One region of the Arthrobacter sp. PTI12 genome, then DNA from elsewhere that is predicted to be linked to it. Evidence: riboswitches for the same ligand, from Rfam matches in the RefSeq annotation. Region 1 holds a riboswitch; the other holds the start of a gene.
The links. Region 1 has a riboswitch for S-adenosylmethionine ahead of AC1MBU_RS12370 (aminotransferase class V-fold PLP-dependent enzyme). Riboswitches for the same ligand answer to the same signal wherever they lie in the genome.
Positions count from the first base shown of each region.

Region 2: it holds a riboswitch for S-adenosylmethionine, as region 1 does, so the genes downstream of both, AC1MBU_RS15165 (rhodanese-like domain-containing protein) here and AC1MBU_RS12370 (aminotransferase class V-fold PLP-dependent enzyme) in region 1, are expected to answer to the same signal.

Region 1 is NZ_CM155256.1:2,583,652-2,587,051, forward strand. Features, by position in the region: gene AC1MBU_RS12360 (cold-shock protein) at 131-334, shown strand; gene hisN (histidinol-phosphatase) at 546-1,370, shown strand; SAM riboswitch class IV at 1,441-1,555, shown strand; gene AC1MBU_RS12370 (aminotransferase class V-fold PLP-dependent enzyme) at 1,651-2,949, shown strand; gene AC1MBU_RS12375 (class I SAM-dependent methyltransferase) at 3,042-3,400, shown strand, end outside.
Region 2 is NZ_CM155256.1:3,176,226-3,179,625, reverse strand. Features, by position in the region: gene AC1MBU_RS15170 (O-succinylhomoserine sulfhydrylase) at 1-887, opposite strand, end outside; gene AC1MBU_RS15165 (rhodanese-like domain-containing protein) at 976-1,509, opposite strand; SAM riboswitch class IV at 1,516-1,641, opposite strand; gene AC1MBU_RS15160 (aminodeoxychorismate lyase) at 1,947-2,801, opposite strand; gene AC1MBU_RS15155 (hypothetical protein) at 2,827-3,111, opposite strand; gene pabB (aminodeoxychorismate synthase component I) at 3,209-3,400, opposite strand, start outside.

The DNA.
Region 1 (3,400 bases):
TGTTGTGTTGCGCACGAATGTTAAGCCTTGATTTCTCTCCGGAGTTCGAAAGCTTTTTTTGCAGGCGAAATGAACACCGCGACAGGAACCCCGAAGTACGGGGGGATCCTCACACTCAAGGAATAAAAAAATGGCAACAGGTACAGTCAAGTGGTTCAACGCTGAAAAGGGCTTTGGATTCATCGCTCCTGACGACGGCGGCGCTGACGTTTTCGCTCACTTCTCCGCAATCAACTCCGGCGGCTTCCGCTCGCTTGAGGAGAACCAGAAGGTCAGCTTCGAGACCACCCAGGGCCCCAAGGGCCCCCAGGCTGAGAACATCTCCGTTCTCTAAGTCTCCGTTCTCTAAGTTTCAGCGCTTCAAGATCTAGCGCTTCAAGAAAGGGGACATCGGCTTCGGCCGGTGTCCCCTTTCTTGCGTTTAACAGCACACCGTTCAATGACACCCGTTCCTGTGCGTGCGTGAACCGATCGTAGCCCAGCGCTGAGCGCGTCCGCATCGGGACCTCCCGCATCTGTGCACCCTGACCATATAGGTTGAAAGTATGAACCTCCAGAGCTACAACGATGACCTCCGCCTTGCCCATGTAATGGCCGACTCCGTAGACGACCAGACCATGTCCCGGTTCAAGGCGCTGGATCTGGCGGTCGAAACCAAGCCGGACTTCACCCCGGTCACGGATGCGGACAAATCGGCGGAAGAGGCTATCCGCGGGCAACTCTCGCGTGCGCGTCCGCGCGATGCCGTACTCGGTGAGGAGTACGGCAGCAGCGGCGCCGGCTCGCGGCGCTGGATCATCGATCCTATTGACGGAACCAAGAACTTCGTCCGGGGCGTACCGGTATGGGCTACCCTCATTGCATTGGTGGACGAGGGCCGGCCTGTCGTCGGTGTTGTGAGCGCCCCCGCGCTCGGAAAGCGTTGGTGGGCTGCAACGGGCACCGGTGCGTTCATGGGTAAGTCTCTCGCGGCAGCCAGCCGGCTCCGGGTTTCGAGCGTATCCCGGCTGGAAGACGCCTCGCTCTCCTACTCGAACCTGTCCGGCTGGAAAGAGCGCGGCAACTTTGACGAATTCGTATCGCTCACCGAATCCGTGTGGCGTACACGCGCCTACGGTGACTTCTGGTCCTACTGCCTTGTCGCCGAAGGCGCTGTGGACATCGCCTGCGAACCTGAGCTGAACCTGTATGACATGGCCGCGCTGGTACCCATCGTCACGGAAGCCGGCGGTCGCTTCACGTCACTCGAAGGCTCCGACGGACCCTTCGGAGGCAACGCGCTGGCAACCAACAGCACACTTCACAATGATGTCCTGAAGCGACTGAACCCCTCGCTGGACGATCTGCTTCAGGAAGGTACCGGCGTCTGACGTGGTCGCTTAACACCAACACGTAACACAAGGACCGGATATTCCCGGCCTGCTTTAGTCTGGATTCCTAGGTCACGAGTGCCAGCGTTAAACCCCGGTTTGCTGGCCGGCAACCCTCCTTCCGCGGCGGGGTGCCCCGGGTGACGACCTGGCCGGGCCAGAACGTGGTTCGGCAAGCGCGGGGCCTGGTGAAGCAGGTCCCCTGAACCTACGTGGGGTACCTCCTGTGAGCAACGCACTTCTTGAGAACGAACTCTCCGCTGCACCGCTGGCGTCCGTGATGGGCGCTGAGCTGCAGGCGCCGCTGGTGGACGGCACTGCCGTCCGTTACGTCAACCTGGACTATGCCGCTTCAACGCCGGCGCTGCAGCAGGTCAATGACTATGTGCAGAGCGTGCTTCCCTACTATGCGAGTGTGCACCGGGGCGCCGGGTACGCATCGCAAATCTCCACCTCGCTCTACGAGAATGCACGAAGGACTGTGCGGAACTTCGTCGGCGGCCGGGAAGATGATGCGGTCATCTTCACCCGCAACACCACCGATTCGCTGAACCTCCTGGCTGGATGCCTGCCGGAGGACGGTGAGGTCCTCTACCTCGACGTGGAACACCATGCCAATCTGCTGCCCTGGCTGCAGCTTCCCCATCGCGGGCTGGTCGCCGCGGGAACCATCGAGGAAACGCTCGCCGCTGTGGAAGAGGAATTGGCATCCGGAGGAATCAGCCTGCTTGCTGTAACCGGTGCGTCGAATGTCACCGGAGAAGTTCTGCCCATCGGCCGGTTCGCAGCGGCGGCTCATGCGCACGGCGCGCGGATCGTCGTCGACGCGGCTCAGCTCGCTCCCCACCGGCGGCTGGATCTGCTCCGCGACGGTATCGACTACGCGGCCTTCTCGGGCCACAAACTGTATGCGCCTTTCGGCGCGGGCGTCCTGGTCGGTAGAGGCGACTGGCTCGATTCCGGAAGGCCCCACCTCGCCGGAGGCGGCGCAGTGAAGACTGTGAAAGTGGACTCGGTGTCCTGGGCAACCGGTTCCGCGCGCCATGAGGGCGGGTCACCGAATGTGCTCGGTGCAGCCGCGCTGGCGAAGGCAACAGAGGCCATCGCTGGGTTGGATGAACCGGCCTGGCTTGCGCATGAATCAGAGCTGCGGGATGCCCTCGTGGAAGGGCTCTCCAACCTTCCCGGCATAGCAGTTCACCGCATCTTCGCTGACAGCACCGATGCGATCGGCGTAGTGAACTTCTCTGTCCACGGTTACGACGCCGGGCTGGTCGCCGCATATCTGTCCGCAGAACACGGGGTTGGACTGCGGGACGGGAAGTTTTGCGCTCATCCGCTGCTGAAGCGGCTGGGCCTGCCGTCAGGTTCGCTACGGGCGAGTTTCGGGCTCGGATCACGGCAGGACGACGTCGACAGGCTGTTGACCGGTTTGCGCTCGCTTCTTCGGGATGGACTGGGGACTGACTATGCGGTCGACGCCGGGCGCTGGGTGCCCGCGGTCGAGACCCGCCCTTTCCCTGACTGGGCTCCGCCCACGCCGGGAACTGCCGGCGCCGCGCCCTGCACAACCGACTGAGCGCTGCGACCGCACTTCCTCGGCGCGACGCCGCCTTCAACCGGGTGCTTTAATTGACGGGTTCCGTACCCGTCATGCGAGGAGTTCCCAACATGGGTGTTGGAGGTCCGCGCCTCGCCGAACACCGCCGTCGTGAATTGGCGCGGGGCTACCTGCAGGAAAGTGACCGCTACGAGCGCGTGCGTCCGGGCTACCCCCAAGACAGCGTGGACTGGCTCATACCCGCCGGAGCGTTGCGCGCAGCAGACGTTGGCGCCGGCACCGGCAAGTTCACCCGGGAGCTCATCCGCCGCTGCCCGGAGGTGACAGCTGTTGACCCATCCCTGGACATGCTTGCAGTCCTCGGACAACAACTCCCGCGCGTAGCCAGAGTGCAGGGAACTGCCGAGGCATCGGGACTCGCAACGGCGAGCGCTGATGTACTCACAATTGCCCAGGCCTGGCACTGGTG
Region 2 (3,400 bases), 590 kb from region 1:
TCGAGCAACGGGTAACGGACCCAGTTCACAGCCGGTTGGGCTTCAAGCCAGCGGGCGAGGGTCAGCGCCGAGGACGAGGAGTGGTTCACCCGCAGGGAAAGGGTTTCCAGTCCCTTGAGGAGGGTCCAGGCATTGAATGACGACAGCGCGGGCCCGGTGTGCCGCATGAGTGTCTTCACCGGACCCTCGATGAACTCCCTGCGGCCGAGGATCGCGCCGCCCAGCACCCGGCCCTGCCCGTCGATGTGTTTGGTGCCGGAATAGACGACGACGTCGGCACCCAGTTCCGTACACCGCTGCAGCAGCGGTGTGGCGAAGACATTGTCGACGACGACCTGCGCACCGGCCGCGTGGCCGAGCTCAACGACCGCCCGGATATCGACGATCTCCTGCATCGGATTGGACGGCGACTCGAAGAAGACCGCCGTGGTGGGAATGCTCAGTGCTTCCTGCCACTGGCCGAGGTCCCAGCCGTCCACGAAGACAGTCTCCACACCCCAGCGCGGCAGAATCTCGTTGAGGATGACGAAGCACGAGCCGAAGAGGCTGCGTGAGGCAACAACGCGGTCGCCCGAGGCCAGGAGGGCACCGAGCGCGGTGAAGACGGCAGACATGCCGCTGGCTGTGGCGAAGCACGCCTCCGCACCCTCGAGCAGGCGAAGCCGCTCCTGGAACATGGCGACAGTCGGGTTGCCGTACCGGGAGTATACAAAGCGGTCGACGTCCCCGGTGAAGGCTGCCTCCGCCGCCGCAGCAGAGGAATACACAAAGCCCGAGTTCAGGAAGAGCGCCTCGGACGTCTCCTCGAAGTTGGACCGTGCCAGCCCCCCGCGTACCGCGAGGGTATCGGGTGACCAGGCAGCGCCGTCGTCATCCGGGCGTTGGATTCGGGGGTAGCCGCCGTTCCCCGCGATGGGCTCACGGCTGGCCGCCGGAGAGAACGACGACGGCGCGGGCTCACTTACTGGCGTGTGCTCATTCACGGGCGTCGCCACGGTCCGTTGCCGAACGGGCAGCGCCGGTCCGTTCTGTGATCGCGGTCTGTCCTGTGGTCGTTGCGTGATCTGTCGTATCCGTGCTCTCTGGGGCTTCTTCTGCATGCACTGTGGTGGCGAGGCCGCTGGAGCGCCAGCCGCCGTCGGCCTCAAATCCGTGCAGCACGTTGTAGGCAGTGTGACCGGCGGCGGTGGCATTCTGTGCTGCTGCCACAGAACGGACGCCGGAACGGCACAGGAAAAGCAGTTCGCGGCCCTTGAGCCCGTTCAGCTGGTTGAGGAAGGAGACGTTACGGCTGCCGTCGGAGCGCGTCCACTCGAGGAAGAGGGGGACGGTCCCGGCGTCGGTGAGGTCGGGAACGCCGACGCTCCGCCATTCCTCGACAGTGCGGACATCCACCAGCACGGCGCCCTTGCTGACGCGTTCCACCGCATCACGTGCGGTGATGTTGCCGGCATAGCCGTTGCCGGGCCGGGAATTCGCCGGGGGATGGGGGTTGGAATGCAGTGCCATTGTGTCTCCTCACGCTGTGCACGCTGGTGATCATGGGATGTGATCGTTGTGCCGAGTAGTCACCTGAGGCACCCCGCCGTGAAAGAGGGTTGCCGTCCAGCAAGTCAGGGCTTGGCGCTGGCACTCGTTACTCCGGAATGAACGTAGCACCGGCGGCGCCATGCCTGCCATGCCGGGCCGTAACGTGCGGTAACGCCCGTGGTACTCGGGCCAAAGGCGCCGGGGCGTGGCAGGTCCGAGCCAAAGGCGCCGGGGCGTGGCAGGTCCGAGCCAAAAGCGCCGATGCGTGGCAGGCCTGAGCCAAAAGTGCCGATGCGTGGCAGGTTCGTGGGGATGTCCCCACGATCCTGCGAATTCCCGGCACTTTTGCGGGTGGGGCAGGAGACGGACGAGTGGGCCAGGGAACGGGCGGTCGGGCTGGGGGACGGGCGCTCGGGCTAGGAAACGGACGCTACGAGACCGCTCAACTCCGCGGTCAACTCCGGTGAAACCGTCACCGGCTTTCCGTCGATGGACTCGACCTCGGCGAGCCGACGGACGCTCGAAATCAGCCAAACGCCGTCAGACGCGAACAGGTCTTCCGGCACGAGCGGTCCGTAACCCAATTCCCAACCTGCCTCGCGCGCCGCCGCAAACAGTGCGCCCTGCGAGGTGCCGGGGAGGATCCCGCTCTCAAGCTGAGGCGTGATGAGGTGCTTGACGCCGTCGATGACCCGCGCAATCAGGACCGTCGAGGTCGGGCCTTCGAGGACCTTGCCGTCAGACGAGGTGAAGATGACATCGTCGGCGCCGTGCGAGCGGGCGTAGCGGACCGCCGCCATGTTCACCGCGTAGGAAAGGGTCTTCGCGCCCATCAGCAGCCACGGAGCACGCTGGGCAACCGTGCTGTCATAGCCGCGGTCAAGCAGGAGGACCGACAGCCGCTGGCCGCGCAACCCGACCGGTACGGCGGACACCTGGACCCACGCGGTGGCTCCCGCCTCTGGTTCGCCCCGGGTGGCGACGACCTTGACCACGAGTTCGCCGTCGTCGTCGGCTGCCGCCAGCGCGGTGGTGATGGCGCGTTCCCACACGTCCGACGACGGAATCTTCAGTTCCAGCGCATCGGCGGACGTCGCCAGCCGGGCGAGGTGGGCCTGCAGCTTCCGGGGAGCGCCGTTGACCGCGAGCATTGTTTCGAAGATGCCGTCACCCCGCGTGATCCCGGTGTCGGTAACCATCAGCTGCGGCTGTGCTGCGTCAGCTATGCGGCCGTCGGGACGGGCGGGGTCGAGGAACACCAGAACAGTCATGCGATCAGCATAGTGACCGGGCAGGTCAGGAGCTCGTGTCGTTGTCCTCGTTCAGCCCGCGCTGGGCAAAGTCTGCTTCATCGGAAGCTTCCGCAGGGAGGGGATCGGCAGCGTCCGGAACCTGGTCCGGTGCGTAGTCGATGAGACCGGCGTCGACCCGTTCCTGCTCCGTTGCGGCCGCCAGGGCATCGTCATCGAGGCGTTCAGGCTGCCCCGCATGGCCCTGATGGATGCGCTTGGGAAGGAACTCGTTATCGGGCTCCGGAACGTCGTTCAGGTTGGGCGTGTTTTCATCGTTGGAGCTAGTCATGACCGTTCTCCTTCGTTGCACTTTCCTCGGGCGTCCCATGCTTCCACAGACGCCAAGTGGACGAAAGGCCCGCTCAGCGAACCGCTCGATCGCAGCGTCAGCTGGGGAAGCTCGAACCAAGCGCAGACAGCACCCCGAACGCCTTCGTCCGGACCTCGTCCCACTCCTCGGCGGGGTCGGAATCCGCAGTGATCGCGCCGCCCACTCCGAGTGTGAGGCGGGTGCCGCCGTCGTCGTCCTCCAGCACGAGAGTGCGGATGACGACGGCGAGATCCGCCGCCCCATCGAG